DNA from 3 places in the Lelliottia sp. EB106-05-01-XG201 genome. Region 3 is predicted to be linked to each of the others. Evidence: predicted binding sites of a transcription regulator. Region 3 holds the regulator's gene; each other region holds the start of a gene.
What was found. Region 3 encodes LexA, which represses DNA repair genes until DNA is damaged. Its sites were predicted from a motif close to TNCTGTATGTACATACAGNA; they were not measured.

Region 1 (5,547 bases), 1.4 Mb from region 3:
ACCTATTCCTGCCACTGTGTGGCGCGATGACGGTGGGTGCGCTGTGGATTAACCTGGAAGAGAGCTCAATGATTCTGGGCCTGATCTGGGGTGCTATCGGTCTGGTATACCTGGCTTGCGTGACCAAAAGCTTCCGCAACCCGGTGCCACAGTACGAAGATATCGCGTAATCACTGAGCAGTGACGTAAAAAAAACCGGAGCACATGCTCCGGTTTTTTTATGCCTGCAATCCTCAGACAATCTCTTGCGCGTACTGATACAGCGCTTTCAGCAGCGCCTGTTTCTCCGCATTGCCTTCATACTGCGTGTACAACATCTCCAGCTCCTGGGCGTACTGCTGCAAAAACTCTGGCGTAAAGACGTTACGGCGGTGCTGCAGCCAGCGCTCCTGCTCGGCTTCATCGAGAGTGCCAGGGAAGTTACGCGCCCGATAGTTAAACATCAGCTTTTCGATACGCTTATCGGCGAAGGTGATGTCCAGCGCCGGTAAATTTTGCGGATCGGTCTGCAACACGATGTTCATGGCGGCGCGATCGGCGTCGCTGAAAAAGCCGTTATAGAGCTGCGCGTCGACGTTATCAGAGGGCACAAACGGCTCGGCTTCGGCGAAAATCGCCACCACTTTGTCGCGCACCTGCGGATTCTCGCGCAGCACTTTCAGGTTATCGAGGCAAAGCTGACGATTCACACCCAGCCGGTCGGCATCTTCCGGACGCAGCGTATTCGCCTGCGCCAGCACCGGGCATTTGTTGATATGCACCAGCTTGACAGGCACGGCGGCGGTATCGCCCAGCTCATTTTTCGGTGTGTACAAACGCTCGCGCAGGGTGTCGCTGTCCAGTTCCAGTAGCGGCGAAATATCACCGGCCAGATCGACCATGATCACCGCGTTGCGATTGTCAGGATGCCACGCCAGCGGGGCGACCCAGCTGGTATTCCCGCGCCAGGCACCAAACATCCCGGAGATATGCACCAGCGGTTTCATCTGCGGGACGTCAATCAGGGTCATCAGTTTCTGCTTGCTGCGATGGCTGAGGAGATAATCAAAGAGTTTGGGCTGGGCGGTCTTCACCAGCTTCGCCATGGCGATAGTGGCATACACGTCCGCCATCGCATCGTGGGCGTTGCTGTGCTCAATGCCGTTGGCGCGCGTCAGATGCTCAAGGCGGAAGCTCGGCAAACCGTCGTCATTCTCAGGCCAGTTTATCCCTTCAGGGCGCAGGGCGTAGCAGGCGCGCATGACGTCCAGCAGATCCCAGCGCGAGTTGCGGTTCTGCCAGCTCCAGGCGTAGGGATCGTAGAAATTGCGGTACAGGATATTGCGCGTGACTTCATCATCGAAGCGGATGTTGTTATAGCCCACCACGCAGGTATTGGGCACGGTAAACAGGTCGTGAATGCGACGGGCAAACTCGGCTTCGTTCACGCCTTTTTCGCGCGCTTCCTGCGGCGTAATGCCGGTAACCATCACTGCGCCGGGCTGGGGCAGATAGTCGTCGGCAGGCTTACAGTAAAAAACCTCCGGCTCGCCGATGATATTGAAATCCGTATCGGTGCGGATCGCCGCAAACTGCGAAGGCCGGTCCAGCGACGGGCTGGTGCCAAAGGTTTCGTAATCGTGGAAGAGAAATGTGGGGCGCGCGGCGGAATCAGACACCAGTAATACCATCCTGTTGAAAAGTGACCTGGCTATGGTAAACGATCGGCGGCGACACGCCGAACAAAAAGCGTTTTTCAGCGCCAGTTTTGCGCGCTGCCTTCTGCTAAATCACTGCGCGCCGTCACATTTTTTTGCAATTTAAACAGGTAACGAACTGAGATTTTCCGTAAAAAGGGCAACGATTTTAAATGACCTGAGGACATATCGTTGAAACGCCGTCTGTTTATTGCTGTTTCTTTACTCGCTTCGAGTATCACCTCCGCACTGGCTGCCGATCCCCTGGACTTCTCGCCGCAGCCGCCGGCCATTCAGGCCGGGTCCTGGGTGCTGATGGATTACACCACGGGTCAAATTTTAACGGCAGGCAACGAGCATCAACAGCGCAATCCGGCCAGTCTCACCAAGCTGATGACGGGCTATGTGGTCGATCGCGCGATCGACAGCCATCGTATTACGCCGGATGACGTCGTTACCGTCGGGCGCGATGCGTGGGCGAAGGGCAATCCGGTGTTCGACGGTTCATCGCTGATGTTCCTGAAAGCGGGCGATCGCGTGACCGTTCGCGATCTCAGCCGCGGCCTGATTGTGGACTCCGGGAACGACGCCTGTGTGGCCCTGGCGGACCATGTGGCGGGCGGTCAGCCGCAGTTCGTCAGCATGATGAACGACTATGTGGAAAAGCTAAACCTGCGCGATACGCACTTTGAAACCGTACATGGGCTGGATGCGCCGGGCCAGCATAGTTCGGCTTACGATCTGGCCGTTCTGTCGCGAGCCATCATTCACGGTGAGCCCGATTTCTATCACATGTACAGCGAAAAGAGCCTGACGTGGAACGGCATCACCCAGCAAAACCGCAACGGTCTGCTGTGGGATAAAACCATGAACGTTGACGGGCTCAAGACCGGGCACACCTCCGGCGCGGGCTTTAACCTGATTGCCTCGGCGGTGGATGGTCAACGTCGCCTGATCGCGGTAGTGATGGGGGCAGACAGCCCGAAGGGTCGCGAAGAGCAGGCCCGCAAGCTGCTGCACTGGGGTCAGCAAAACTTCGATACCGTGCAGATCCTGCGCAGCGGCAAACAGGTCGGGACGGAGCGCATCTGGTACGGCGACAAAGAGCAGATCTCTCTCGGAACGGATCAGGATTTCTGGCTGGCACTGCCGAAAGCGGAAGTCGCCAATATCAAAGCTAAATACGTGCTCGATAAAAAAGAGCTGGAAGCGCCGATTGCCGCCCATCAGCGCGTCGGGGAAATTGAGCTGTATGACCGCGATAAAGTCGTTGCCCACTGGCCGTTAGTGACCCTGGAGCCGATTGGCAAGGGCGGTCTGTTCTCCCGTCTGAGCGACTATCTGCATCACAAAGCCTGACGCCTAAAAGAGCAGACTGGCACTCCTGCGAGTCTGCTCACATAATAAACATCTCGTGTTTGCCGGACATAACGAATCTGCTTTATAGTGTATAAATATACAGTAATAAACGGAGGCAGTATGGACTACAGCATCAAGCAGCAACCTAAGCGTAAAATTGCCGGTTTTCATCTGGTTGGCCCGTGGGAGCAAACCGTTAAACAAGGCTTTGAGCAACTGGCGATGTGGGTCGATGGCAACAAAATCGAGCCCCTCGAATGGGTGGCGGTTTATTATGACAATCCCGATGAAGTGCCCGCCGAAAAACTGCGCTGCGACACAGCCGTGACCGTGCCAGAAGATTTTCAAATCCCGGCGAACAGCGAAGGGGTGATCCTCACCGAAATCGCGGCAGGGGACTACGCCGTCGCCGTAGCGCGTGTCGAAAACCATGATTTTGGCACGCCCTGGTACAGCTTCTTCAACAGTCTCCTTGAGGACAACCGCTACGGGATCGCGCCGAAGCCTTGCTTCGAGCGCTATCTGAATGATGGCAATGTAGATGGTTATTGGGATATCGAAATGTACGTTGCAGTGCAAAATAAGGTCGTTTGAGTCCGGGCCTGTTATTTGTAGGGTTTTTCTGTCGGACGTGATGCGTCCGGCAGAAAACACAGTACAATTGTGGTTTGCCGTGTAGCTGGAGAGCGGGTGTGCGTCCCGACAAATCATTAACTCCCTTTGAAATCCGTTTGTACCGGAATTACCGCGTCGTGCATGGTTGCCGCATCGCGCTGGCGTTTATTCTCACTTTCCTGCTGGTGAGGCTGTTCCACATCCCTGAGGGGACCTGGCCGCTCATCACACTGGTGGTGATCATGGGGCCGATCTCTTTCTGGGGAAACGTGGTCCCGCGCGCTTTTGAGCGCATAGGCGGCACTATTTTTGGCTCGGCGCTGGGGCTGATTGCGCTCAAGCTGGAGCTGATTTCTCTTCCTGTGATGTTGCTGTGGTGCGCCGGGGCGATGTTCCTGTGCGGCTGGCTGGCACTCGGCAAAAAACCGTATCAGGCGCTGCTGATCGGGATCACGCTCTCGGTGGTCGTCGGTGCCCCGGCAGGGGACATGGCGACAGCCCTTTGGCGAAGCGGCGATGTGATTCTGGGTTCGCTGCTGGCGATGCTATTTACCGGCATCTGGCCGCAGCGGGCGTTCCTGCACTGGCGCATCCAGATGGCGAACTACGTCACCGCGGTGAATCGCGTCTATCAGGCAGGTTTTTCGCCCAATCTGGTTGAACGTCCGCGGCTTGAAAAGCATATGCAAAAAATTCTCAACGATGTCGTCAAGATGCGCGGCATTATCGCGCCCGCCAGTAAAGAGACGCACATTCAAAAATCCATCTTCGAGGCGATCCAGACCGTCAGCCGTAATCTGGTGTGTATGCTCGAACTGCAAATCAACGCCCACTGGGCATCCCGCGCCAGCCACTTCGTGCTGCTGAATGCGCACACCCTCAAGGAAACCCAGCAGATGACGCAGCAAACGCTGCTGACCATCGCTCACGCGCTGTATGAGGGGAACCCGCAGCCGATCCTGGCGAACAGCGAACGTCTGAACGAAATCACGGCAGAACTGCGGCAGCTGATCAACGACCATCAGGGCGACAATGTGGCGGAAACGCCCATCCACGGCTATGTATGGTTGAGCATGGAAATGGCGAGGCAACTGGAGCTGTTGTCGCATCTTATCTGCCGGGCGCTGCGCAAATAAAAAGCAGCCATCGCCTGTTGTGACGGCTGCTGCTTCGATTCAGCAGCGATTGGGGTTATGATAGGATCAAACGATATAGTCATTGTCATTCGCAGCGGCTGTCAGTAAGGTTATCTGCACAGCGGTTGCTTAACGAATCCGAATCTTACATTAGCAGGGGTATCAAAATGGAAACTACCAAGCCTTCGTTCCAGGATGTTCTGGAATTCGTCCGCCTGTTCCGCCGCAAAAACAAACTGCAGCGTGAAATCCAGGACGTTGAGAAGAAGATCCGTGACAACCAGAAACGTGTTCTGCTGCTTGATAACCTGAGCGACTACATCAAGCCAGGCATGAGCGTTGAAGCTATCCAGGGCATCATCGCCAGCATGAAAACCGACTACGAAGATCGCGTAGACGACTACATCATCAAAAATGCTGAGCTGTCCAAAGAGCGTCGCGACATCTCCAAAAAACTGAAAGTGATTGGCGAAATCAAGAACGGTGAAGCCAAAAGCGAGTAACTGTCGCGAAAATTGATAAGGCCTCTCTGCGAAAGCAGAGGGGCTTTTTTTTGGGCGTTTTACAGACTCAGAAAAGCAAAAAGCCTGCTTTAAAAGCAGGCTTTTCAAATTTGGCTCCTCTGACTGGACTCGAACCAGTGACATACGGATTAACAGTCCGCCGTTCTACCGACTGAACTACAGAGGAATCGGTTAGGAGGCTTATCTTAGCGGCGAAAAAACTTTTGTCAAACCTGATCTTACACTCGGTGGTTCAAC
Region 2 (5,547 bases), 2.8 Mb from region 3:
GCGCCAGGCGTCAGGCTCCAGCGAGCGCAGTTCGGTGCCGTTGATCTGTAGCGAGCCGGTGTACGCCATAAATCCGGATAAGGCATTCAGCAGCGAGCTTTTGCCCGAGCCGCTGATCCCGACCAATACCACGCGCAGGCCCGCAGAGAGGGTAAAGTTGAGCGGCCCGGCCAGCACTTTGCCTTCCGGCGAGAGCACAGAGAAATCTTGCGCATGAACGGCGATTGGCTCTTTGCTGTTGAGCGTGATATCACCCCGCTCCGGGTTTGCCAGCGGCGTTTCGAGGAAGGTTTTCAGGCTGTCGGCAGCACCCACGGCCTGCGCTTTGGCGTGATAGAACGTCCCCAGATCGCGCAGCGGCTGGAAAAATTCAGGGGCCAGGATCAGCGCCAGGAAACCGGCGGAAAGCGTTACGGCTGTGCCGTAATGACCGAAATCCAGCGCGCCAAGATAGGAGAATCCAAAGTAAACCGCGACGAGCGCAATCGACAGGGAGGTGAAGAACTCCAGCACGCCGGAGGAGAGGAACGCCAGGCGCAGTACTTCCATGGTGCGCTGGCGGAAATCCTGTGACGCGACGCGAATATTATCGATTTCCGCTTCGCCGCGACCAAAGACGCGCAGGGTTTCCATGCCGCGCAGGCGGTCGAGGAAATGCCCACTCAGACGGCCCAGCGCGAGGAAGTTACGTCGGTTTGCATCCGCCGCACCCATGCCGACCATCGCCATGAACATCGGGATCAGCGGCGCGGTGCCGAGCAGAATTAGCGCCGCTACCCAGTTAGACGGGAAAATCGCCAGTACGATCAGCAACGGAACGCAGACCGCCAGCGCCATCTGCGGCAGATAGCGGGCGTAGTAGTCGTGCATATCGTCGATTTGCTCAAGGATCAGGGTCGCCCAGCTTCCGGCAGGTTTGCCCTGAATCCAGGCGGGACCGGCTTCCTGGAGCCTGTCCATGACCTGACGGCGGATTTCATAGCGAATCTGCTGTCCGGCGTAAAAGCCCACGCGTTCGCGCAGCCAGACCACCCAGGCGCGCAGCACAAAGATCAACACCAGCACGATAAAGGGCAATAATATTGCCTCGCGCGGAATGTTCTCCATGATCATATGGTTAAGAATGCGGGCCAGCAGCCATGCCTGGGCAACAATCAACAAACCGCTGATAAGACCCAAAAGACGGGAAATAGTCAGCCAGCGGCGGGAAATAACGCTTTGCTGTTTCAGCCAGCGAGTTAACTCTTGTTGACGGGTTTTTTCCATTACGCGCTTTGCAGGTGAGTTATAAGAAATTAGACAACCGCATGTTACACGTGGGAAAAAATAAAGGCGACCTGTGGCCGCCTTTATTTACGTTTGTTACTGACTTGTAACGATTATTGACTTAATTCAGCCAGTCCGTCGAGGTAACGTTCAGCGTCCAGCGCGGCCATACAGCCGGTGCCCGCAGAGGTGATCGCCTGACGGTAAATATGGTCCATCACATCGCCCGCCGCGAAGACGCCAGGGATGCTGGTCTGTGTAGCGTTGCCGTGGATGCCGGATTGCACTTTGATGTAGCCGTTTTCCAGCTCCAGCTGACCGTCGAAGATGGCGGTGTTCGGGCTGTGGCCGATGGCGACAAACAGACCTGCCACTTCCAGCGATTCGATGTTGTCGCTGTTCTGCGTATCACGCAGACGCAGACCGGAAACGCCCATCTGATCGCCCGTGACTTCTTCCAGCGTGCGGTGGGTGTGCAGCACGATGTTGCCGCTTTCCACTTTATCCATCAGACGCTTGATGAGGATTTTTTCCGCGCGGAAGGTGTCGCGACGGTGGATCAGGTGCACTTCGGAGGCAATGTTGGCCAGGTAAAGCGCTTCTTCAACCGCCGTGTTACCGCCACCGATCACCGCGACTTTCTGGTTGCGGTAGAAGAAACCGTCGCAGGTTGCGCAGGCGGACACACCGCGGCCTTTGAACGCCTCTTCAGACGGCAGACCGAGATAACGTGCAGAAGCGCCGGTTGCGATAATCAGCGCGTCACAGGTGTATTCCCCGCTGTCGCCGGTCAGACGGAACGGACGGTTCTGCAGATCAACCTTGTTGATGTGGTCGAACAGAATTTCGGTTTCGAACTTGGCCGCATGCTCATGCATACGCTCCATCAGCAGCGGCCCGGTCAGGTCGTTTGGATCGCCTGGCCAGTTTTCCACTTCAGTTGTGGTGGTCAACTGACCGCCTTTTTCCATGCCGGTGATTAATACCGGGTGCAGGTTAGCGCGTGCAGCATAGACCGCTGCGGTGTAGCCCGCAGGTCCAGAACCAAGGATTAGCAGCTTACTGTGTTTAGCCGTGCCCATGAGATCCCCATTGTTGTTGGCAGACATTTGCTCGGATTGTAGGGAATTTGTTGCCGTAAAAAAAGAGCGCAGCAATTTTGTAAACGATTTGTGCAATAGACGGCGGTGATGGGAGGCCGGATTCTGGGGCGATAACAGGGGGCTATCCGTTAAAAACGGTCGTTTATACGGCGACAAAATGAGGATTAATACCCGGCCGCCATGAATAACTGGCACGTTGTACTAAAAAACGATGTTTTGCTTTGACAATCCCCTGCGCTTTTGCGAAAACATTGAAGGAAGAAAAAAAAGCCGCGCGAACGGTGTGTCGCATAGACATGCACGGAAACGCCATTTTTACCGGGTCAGTGAAATCTACGCATGGTGTGGACAGATGCCATGCGTGATGTCGGTGACAGCCTTTTGGCAACGGTCTTCTCACCGTAGAACCCGAATCTGCATCGCATACACACTATAAAAGGCGATGTGACGATCCGGGTATAGGCTCTGAACAGTGATGTGCACAGGGTCCAGGCAGGAGTAGGGAAGGAATACAGAGAGACAATAATAATGGTAGATAGCAAGAAGCGCCCTGGCAAAGATCTCGACCGTATCGATCGTAACATTCTGAATGAATTGCAAAAGGATGGGCGTATTTCCAACGTCGAGCTTTCAAAACGTGTGGGACTTTCTCCGACGCCATGCCTTGAGCGTGTGCGCCGACTGGAAAGACAGGGTTTCATTCAGGGCTATACGGCTCTGCTGAACCCGCATTATCTGGATGCCTCACTTCTGGTTTTTGTTGAGATTACTCTGAATCGTGGCGCACCGGATGTGTTTGAGCAATTCAATACCGCAGTACAAAAACTTGAAGAAATTCAAGAATGTCATCTGGTCTCTGGTGATTTCGACTACCTGTTGAAGACCCGCGTACCGGACATGTCAGCCTATCGTAAACTGCTGGGTGAAACCCTGCTGCGACTGCCTGGCGTGAATGACACCCGTACTTACGTGGTGATGGAAGAGGTCAAACAGAGCAATCGTCTGGTTATTAAGACGCGCTAATACGGAACAGGTGCAAAATCAGCGTAATTTGATTACACTCCTGTTAATCCATACAGCAACAGTGCCGGGTATCCCGGCGCTGTTGTCCGTTTTAGCAAACAGGCAGGAAATGCCTGGTACCTGGAGAGCCTTTTTTGAGCCAGGAATATACTGAAGACAAAGAAGTCACTTTAACGAAGTTAAGCAGCGGGCGCCGACTCCTTGAGGCGTTACTGATTCTTGTTGCCCTTTTTGCCGTCTGGTTGATGGCCGCCTTACTCAGTTTCAATCCTTCCGATCCCAGCTGGTCGCAAACGGCATGGCATGAACCTATCCATAATTTGGGTGGGGTGCCTGGCGCATGGCTGGCGGACACGCTCTTTTTCGTCTTTGGCGTAATGGCTTACACCATCCCGATCATTATTGTCGGCGGATGCTGGTTTGCCTGGCGTCATCGTCAGAACGAAGAGTACATCGATTACTTTGCCGTTTCGCTCCGCCTGATTGGCGCGCTGGCGCTGATCCTGACCTCCTGCGGGCTGGCGGCGATCAACGCTGATGATATCTGGTATTTTGCCTCCGGTGGCGTGATTGGCAGCCTGCTCAGCACCGCGCTGAAGCCGATGCTTCACAGCAGCGGCGGCACTATCACGCTGCTCTGCATCTGGGCCGCGGGGTTGACCCTCTTTACCGGCTGGTCGTGGGTCAGCATCGCCGAAAAACTTGGCGGCTTTATCCTTAATATTCTGACTTTCGCCAGCAACCGCACCCGTCGTGATGATACCTGGGTGGATGAAGACGAATACGAAGATGATGACTATGAAGAAGAGTCGTCGTCCGCCAACCGAACCGAATCTCGCCGCACGCGCATTATGCGCGGGGCGCTGGCGCGTCGTAAACGCGTCGCTGAAAAATTCACCAATCCTCTGGCGCGTAAAACCGATGCTGCACTCTTCTCCGGCAAACGCATGGATGATGAAGAGGATGTGACCTATACCGCAGGCGGTGTTGCCGCCGATCCGGACGACGTGCTGTTCTCCGGCAGCCGCGCGACGCCGGGCGATTTCGACGAATACGATCCGCTGTTAAACGGCCATTCCGTCACGGCACCTGTTGCCGCTGCCGCTATCGCGACGACGGCTGCGCAAGCGTATGCCGCGCCTGTAGAAGCCGTGATGCCATCCGCTCCGGTTCAGACATCGGAGCCTGCGATGCAGCAGCCGGTGGTTGACTGGCAAACGGCGCCGGGCGTTCACACGCCGGAACCGACGATTGCGCCAGAACCTGAAAGCTATGTGCCGGTTCCGCCGCAGGATCAGCAATGGCAGCAGCCGTATCAGCCTGAGCCGGTTTACGAACCACAGTACGCTGAGCCTGAACAACCGTATCAGGAATACACCCCTGAGCCAGTTCCAGAGCCGCAGATTGAGGTGGAAGAGGTCAAACCTGCTCGTCCACCGATGTACTATTTCGAAGAAGTGGAAGAGAAACGCGCCCGCGAACGTGAGCAGCTTGCCGCCTGGTATCAGCCCGTGCCTGAACCTGTCAGCGAGCCCGTTGTCGCGCCTTCGGTGACGCCACCGTTCTTTACCGCACCGGATGCTGACCCGACGGCAGCCGTGGCGCCTGTTGCAGCTGGCATTAAGCAAGCGACCGCCTCCGCGGCGGCGACCGCTGCTGCAGCCGCGCCAGTATTCAGCCTGGCCGCTGGTGGCGCGCCGCGTCCGCAGGTGAAAGAGGGCATCGGCCCGCAATTACCGCGACCAAACCGCGTGCGCGTCCCGACCCGCCGTGAGCTGGCTTCCTATGGTATCAAACTGCCTTCTCAGCGTATGGCCGAGGAGAAAGCGCGCGATCCGGATGACCTCGATGATGCCGACGAAATGCAGCAGGACGAGCTGGCTCGCCAGTTTGCCGCCCAGCAGCATCAGCGCTACGGCGAAGAGTATCAGGATCCTACGCAGGCTTATCAGCAGCAGGAAGAGGAAGACGATGCCGCCGAAGCCGAGCTCGCGCGTCAGTTCGCCGCCTCGCAGGAACAGCGTTATTCTGGCGAACAGCCAAAAAATGCGAATCCGTTCTCCCTGTCGGATTTCGAATTCTCACCGATGAAAGATCTGGTGGATGACACGCCGAGCGAGCCGCTATTTACCCCGAGCGTCATGCCAGAAGCGGA
Region 3 (5,547 bases):
GCCCACGACCAGCAGCCGAACCTCTTCCTCGGTGTTGTTGATAAAGGTGTGGCAGACCCCGGTTCCGGCCGGAAAACCGACGCTGTCGCCCGGCTCAAGTTTCCATAAATAACCGTTAATCCATGCCTGCGGATGCCCTTCAATCACGAAGATAAACTCCTCTTCGTCGCTTTCGGCGTGGGGATAGGAAGTGCGACGGCCCGGCGGCAGGCGTTCATGGTGAATACCGATCCGCCCCAGCCCCAGTTTTCGGGCCAGCGGCGCGCCGATAGCAAAGAGTTCGTCACTGTCCGGGTAAGTCGAATCGTCGGCACCTTCGACGTCGCGCCAGTGTCGGATGCAGTCAGGTCTTTTCATTCTGTTTATTCCCTTGTTTCGATGCGTCAGGTATAGCACACCGTGGCGGATCTCGGCGTTTTCAGCAGAACATGGTAAAGTGAGGGTTTTCCAGACTCCATACTCCGAGGTGCGACATGGACAAGACCACGATGCAAGATCTGCTGGCGCAAGCTGAAAAGCTCTGCGCTGAACGCAATGTGCGCCTGACCCCGCAGCGCCTTGAAGTGTTACGTCTGATGAGCCTGCAGCGCGGTGCCATCAGCGCCTACGATCTGCTCGACCTGCTGCGCGAAAGCGAGCCCCAGGCGAAACCGCCAACGGTCTATCGTGCGCTGGATTTCCTGCTGGAACAAGGGTTTGTTCATAAGGTCGAGTCGACAAACAGCTACGTGCTGTGCCATCTGTTCGATCAGCCAACGCACACTTCGGCCATGTTTATCTGCGATCGCTGCGGTGCGGTCAAAGAAGAAGGGGCGGAAGGCGTGGAAGACATTATGCATTCGCTGGCGGCAAAAATGGGCTTTGCCCTGCGCCATAACGTGATTGAAGCGCACGGGTTGTGCTCGGCGTGTGTCGAAGTGGAAGCCTGTCGCCATCAGGGCGAGTGCCAGCACGATCACTCCATTTTAGTGAAGAAAAAACCGCGCTAAAAACAAAGCGGGCGGCTGTTAGGCCGCCCTCAGGGATTGTACTTCCGTGTACAACGGGTAGAACTCTGTTACCAGCGGTAGTCGTTGCGTTTTTCCCAGTCAACAACCTCTTTTTCCGCCTGATCTTTCGCGTAGCCGTAGCGTTCCTGAATCTTACCGACCAGCTGTTCGCGTTTACCTTCAATGACGGTCACGTCATCATCGGTCAGTTTACCCCACTGTTCTTTCGCTTTACCTTTGAACTGTTTCCAGTTACCGCCGATTTCGTCTTTATTCATAATCATATCCTCATCGTTCGGTTATCACGTAAAATTCGTGTCGTCCGTTACGTTCATTTCTGCTGGACGTGATATTAATTGTAGATAAGGATTTGGCAGACGTTGAGAGATTCAGAATCTTTAACCGTTTCGTCAAACGAAGCCACTACGCAAACCAGGTATTATTGCGCCAGTGACGCCGCCAGATCACCGCCAGAGAGAGGCCGCGCAGAGCGAGGAACACCGCCAGGGCCAGCCACAAACCGTGATTGCCAAGCCAGGGCAGCGTGAAAAGTGTCAGGGCAAAACCGGCCGCCGCGACCGCCATGCTGTTTCGCATCTCAGCCCCGCGCGTCGCACCGATAAACATGCCGTCGAGCAAGTAGCACCACACCCCCACCACCGGTAAAACGACCTGCCAGAGAATGTAGTGATTTGCTAGCTCGCGCAGCTCAGGCAGCGAGGTTAAGAGCGCCACAATATTCGTTCCGAACAAAGCGTAGACGAGCGCGAAGCATAGTGCCACCAGTCCCGACTGCCGACAGGCCGCCCGCCACACCTCCTGCAACTGCCCCGTCTCGCGCGCACCATACGCCTGCCCTGAATGGGCTTCAACCGCATAGGCAAACCCGTCCAGCGCGTAGGCGGTGAAGGTCAGCAAGGTCATGAGGACCGCGTTCACCGCCACGATCTCCGGCCCGAGCCGCGCACCAAATACCGTTAGCGCGCCAAAGCAGAGTTGCAGCAGCAGCGAACGCAGCATGATGTCGCGGTTAAGCGCCAGCAGTTTGCGGATATTGCCGTGCCAGGCGGTTTTCAGCATCGCGAGTGTGATGCCACGCATCACCAGCACGCGTTTCACCATCCACAGGCCGATGAAGAAGGTGCCGTATTCCGCGACGACGGTCGCCAGCGCGGCCCCCTGCACGTTCATGTGCAGGCCCATCACCAGCCACAGATCGAGCACGATATTGAGCAGGTTTCCCACCACCAGCAGGATCACCGGCGCGCGGGCGTACTGTACGCCGAGCAGCCAGCCGAGCAAAACGAGGTTTGCCAGCGACGCCGGGGCGCTGAGCCAGCGGATTTCAAGGAAACGTCGCGCCTGTTCGAGCACGGCTTCACTGCCGCCGACCACGTGCAGCGCCAAATCGATCAGCGGCGTACGCAGCAGCACAATCAGCAGCCCTGCGCCGAGCGCAAGAATTAGCGGCTGGACCAGCGCACGAGCCAGACGAACCGGATCTTTGGCGCCAAATGCCTGGGCCGTCAGCCCGGTGGTGCTCATGCGTAAAAAGAGCAGCAGCATAAAGAGGAAACTGGTCGCCGTCGCGCCGATGGCCACGCCGCCGAGATAAACAGGGGAATCCAGATGGCCAATCACCGCCGTATCGACCAGCCCTAGCAGGGGAACGGTGATATTGGAGAAAATCATCGGCAGCGCAAGACGCCACAATGCCTTGTCTGAGGGAGTCAGCAGAGACATGAGAAAGTACCGGGAAAGATAAGAGACAGTCAGGCTGCGGAAAGACCGCAGCCTGTCAGAGAGACATTACAGCCATTCGCCGTTGCGGATCACGCCCACAGCCAGACCTTCGATGGAGAAAGCCTGTTCGCGGAGATCGACCACAATCGGGGAGAACTCGCTGTTTTCTGGCAGCAGCTGTACCGTGTTGCCCTGTTTTTTCAGGCGCTTCACGGTCACTTCGTCGTCGATGCGCGCAACCACAACCTGGCCGTTACGCACATCCTGGGTTTTGTGAACCGCCAGCAAATCGCCGTCCAGAATGCCGATGTCTTTCATGGACATCCCGCTGACGCGCAGCAGGAAATCAGCACTCGGTTTGAACATCGCCGGATCGACCTGGTAATGCCCTTCAATGTGTTGCTGTGCCAGCAGAGGCTCACCCGCTGCGACACGGCCCACCAGTGGCAGACCCTCTTCTTCTTCCACCAGCAGGCGAATGCCGCGTGACGCACCCGAAACAATCTCAAGGACGCCTTTACGCGCCAGCGCTTTGAGGTGCTCTTCAGCGGCATTTGGAGAACGGAAGCCCAGACGCTGCGCGATTTCCGCACGCGTTGGTGGCATTCCCGTCTGGCTGATGTGATCCCGAATAAGATCGAACACCTCTTGCTGTCTGGCCGTTAACGCTTTCATTCCGCCCCCTGGGTGTATATACAGTTATGCTGTGAGTATATACAGTCAAAGGTGATTTTGGAATCAAAAACTGCACAAAAAACCAGAGACTTATTCGATTCCTGAAGGCTTATCGAAAATGTGACCAAAGAAGCGTGATCCAGGTGATGGCAGCGATGATAATCGCCAGCAGCACGGCGGCAGAGCCCATATCTTTTGCGCGGCCCGAGAGTTCGTGGAAATCAGACCCGATGCGATCCACCACCGCTTCGATAGCACTGTTCAGAATTTCCACTATCATCACCAGAAGGACTGAACCAATGAGAAGCACGCGGGTAATAGGATCAACATCGAGGAAACAGGCGATGATCACCGCGACGACGGCGGCAACCCCCTCCTGGCGAAACGCAGCTTCATTGATCCATGCGGCGCGGAAACCTTTCCATGAATATCCGGCAGCTTTGATGATTCGGGTTAACCCAGTGGTATTATTGGCCATTAAAAGAACCTTTTCTTAGATTTAGCGTCAGTAACTATAGCTGTAGCGCATTGCCATGCAGCCTGAAGTATGACCGGTAACAACAGAAATTTTGCGCGCTTTCTGTTATCCTTGCGCCGCATTTGCATTATTAACCAGAGGCTTTACATCGTTTATGTCCGGCTGGCCACGAATTTACTACAAATTACTTAATTTACCATTAAGCGTCCTGGTAAAAAGTAAGTCTATCCCGGCGGAACCCGCGCTGGAATTAGGGCTCGATACCTCGCGCCCAATTATGTACGTTTTGCCTTATAACTCGAAGGCAGACTTACTGACGCTGCGCGCCCAGTGTCTGGCGCACGACTTACCCGATCCGCTCGAACCCCTTGAGGTCGACGGAACGCTGCTGCCGCGCTACGTGTTTATTCACGGCGGGCCGCGCGTGTTCACCTATTACACGCCGAAAGAAGAGTCGATTAAGCTATTCCATGACTATCTCGATCTGCACCGCAGCAACCCCAGCCTGGATGTCCAGATGGTGCCGGTGTCGGTGATGTTTGGTCGTCGTCCTGGACGTCAGAAAGGCGAAGAGAACCCGCCGCTGCGCATGCTGAATGGTATTCAGAAATTCTTTGCCGTCTCATGGCTGGGGCGCGACAGCTTTGTGCGTTTCTCCCCTTCCGTTTCGCTGCGCCGCATGGCGGATGAACACGGCACGGACAAGATTATTGCCCAGAAACTGGCTCGCGTGGCGCGTATGCACTTCGCCCGTCAGCGTCTGGCGGCCGTTGGCCCGCGTCTGCCTGCGCGTCAGGATCTGTTCAACAAACTGCTGGCCTCGAAAGCCATTGCTCGCGCCGTCGAAGACGAAGCGCGCAGCAAGAAAATCTCTCACGAGAAAGCCCAGCAGAACGCGATTGCCCTGATGGAAGAGATTGCGGCCAACTTCTCCTACGAGATGATCCGCCTCTCCGACCGTATCCTGAGCTTCACCTGGAACCGTCTCTATCAGGGGATTAACGTCCACAACGCCGAGCGCGTGCGCCAGCTGGCCCACGACGGCCACGAGATTGTCTATGTGCCTTGCCACCGCAGCCACATGGACTATCTGCTGCTGTCCTACGTCCTTTATCATCAGGGACTGGTGCCACCGCACATCGCCGCCGGTATCAACCTGAACTTCTGGCCAGCCGGCCCGATTTTCCGCCGTCTGGGTGCGTTCTTTATTCGTCGTACCTTCAAGGGCAACAAGCTCTACTCCACGGTGTTCCGCGAATATCTGGGCGAGCTGTTCAGCCGCGGCTATTCCGTTGAGTATTTCGTCGAAGGTGGCCGTTCTCGTACGGGCCGTCTGCTTGACCCGAAAACCGGCACCCTGTCGATGACCATTCAGGCGATGCTGCGCGGCGGTACGCGCCCTATTACGCTGGTGCCGATCTACATCGGTTACGAGCACGTGATGGAAGTGGGCACATACGCCAAAGAGCTGCGCGGCGCGACCAAAGAGAAAGAGAGCCTGCCTCAGATGCTGAAAGGCCTGAGCAAGCTGCGTAATCTCGGTCAGGGCTACGTCAACTTTGGCGAGCCGCTGCCGCTCATGACCTACCTGAATCAGCACGTTCCCGAGTGGCGCGAGTCTATCGACCCAATCGAAGCGATTCGCCCAGCCTGGCTGACGCC

Region 1: a site for LexA is predicted at 3,121-3,140, ahead of sbmC (DNA gyrase inhibitor SbmC). Genes of this name have one in related genera too.
Region 2: a site for LexA is predicted at 3,431-3,450, ahead of AC3WS9_RS14445 (DNA translocase FtsK 4TM domain-containing protein). Genes of this name have one in related genera too.

What each region holds. Positions count from the first base shown of each region.
Region 1 covers NZ_JBYTDV010000001.1:1,738,947-1,744,493, forward strand. Annotated here, with positions in the region: gene AC3WS9_RS08060 (APC family permease) at 1-170, shown strand, start outside; gene sbcB (exodeoxyribonuclease I) at 234-1,670, opposite strand; gene dacD (serine-type D-Ala-D-Ala carboxypeptidase DacD) at 1,869-3,035, shown strand; gene sbmC (DNA gyrase inhibitor SbmC) at 3,156-3,629, shown strand; gene AC3WS9_RS08080 (FUSC family protein) at 3,728-4,786, shown strand; gene AC3WS9_RS08085 (DUF496 family protein) at 4,954-5,289, shown strand; tRNA gene AC3WS9_RS08090 (tRNA-Asn) at 5,401-5,476, opposite strand; partial or broken gene AC3WS9_RS08095 (hypothetical protein) at 5,498-5,547, shown strand, end outside.
Region 2 covers NZ_JBYTDV010000001.1:3,070,463-3,076,009, reverse strand. Annotated here, with positions in the region: gene cydD (heme ABC transporter permease/ATP-binding protein CydD) at 1-1,266, opposite strand, end outside; gene trxB (thioredoxin-disulfide reductase) at 1,380-2,348, opposite strand; gene lrp (leucine-responsive transcriptional regulator Lrp) at 2,898-3,392, shown strand; gene AC3WS9_RS14445 (DNA translocase FtsK 4TM domain-containing protein) at 3,527-5,547, shown strand, end outside.
Region 3 covers NZ_JBYTDV010000001.1:306,989-312,535, reverse strand. Annotated here, with positions in the region: gene AC3WS9_RS01420 (cupin domain-containing protein) at 1-357, opposite strand, end outside; gene zur (zinc uptake transcriptional repressor Zur) at 474-989, shown strand; gene AC3WS9_RS01410 (CsbD family protein) at 1,058-1,267, opposite strand; gene dinF (MATE family efflux transporter DinF) at 1,413-2,732, opposite strand; gene lexA (transcriptional repressor LexA) at 2,799-3,407, opposite strand; gene AC3WS9_RS01395 (diacylglycerol kinase) at 3,517-3,885, opposite strand; gene plsB (glycerol-3-phosphate 1-O-acyltransferase PlsB) at 4,040-5,547, shown strand, end outside.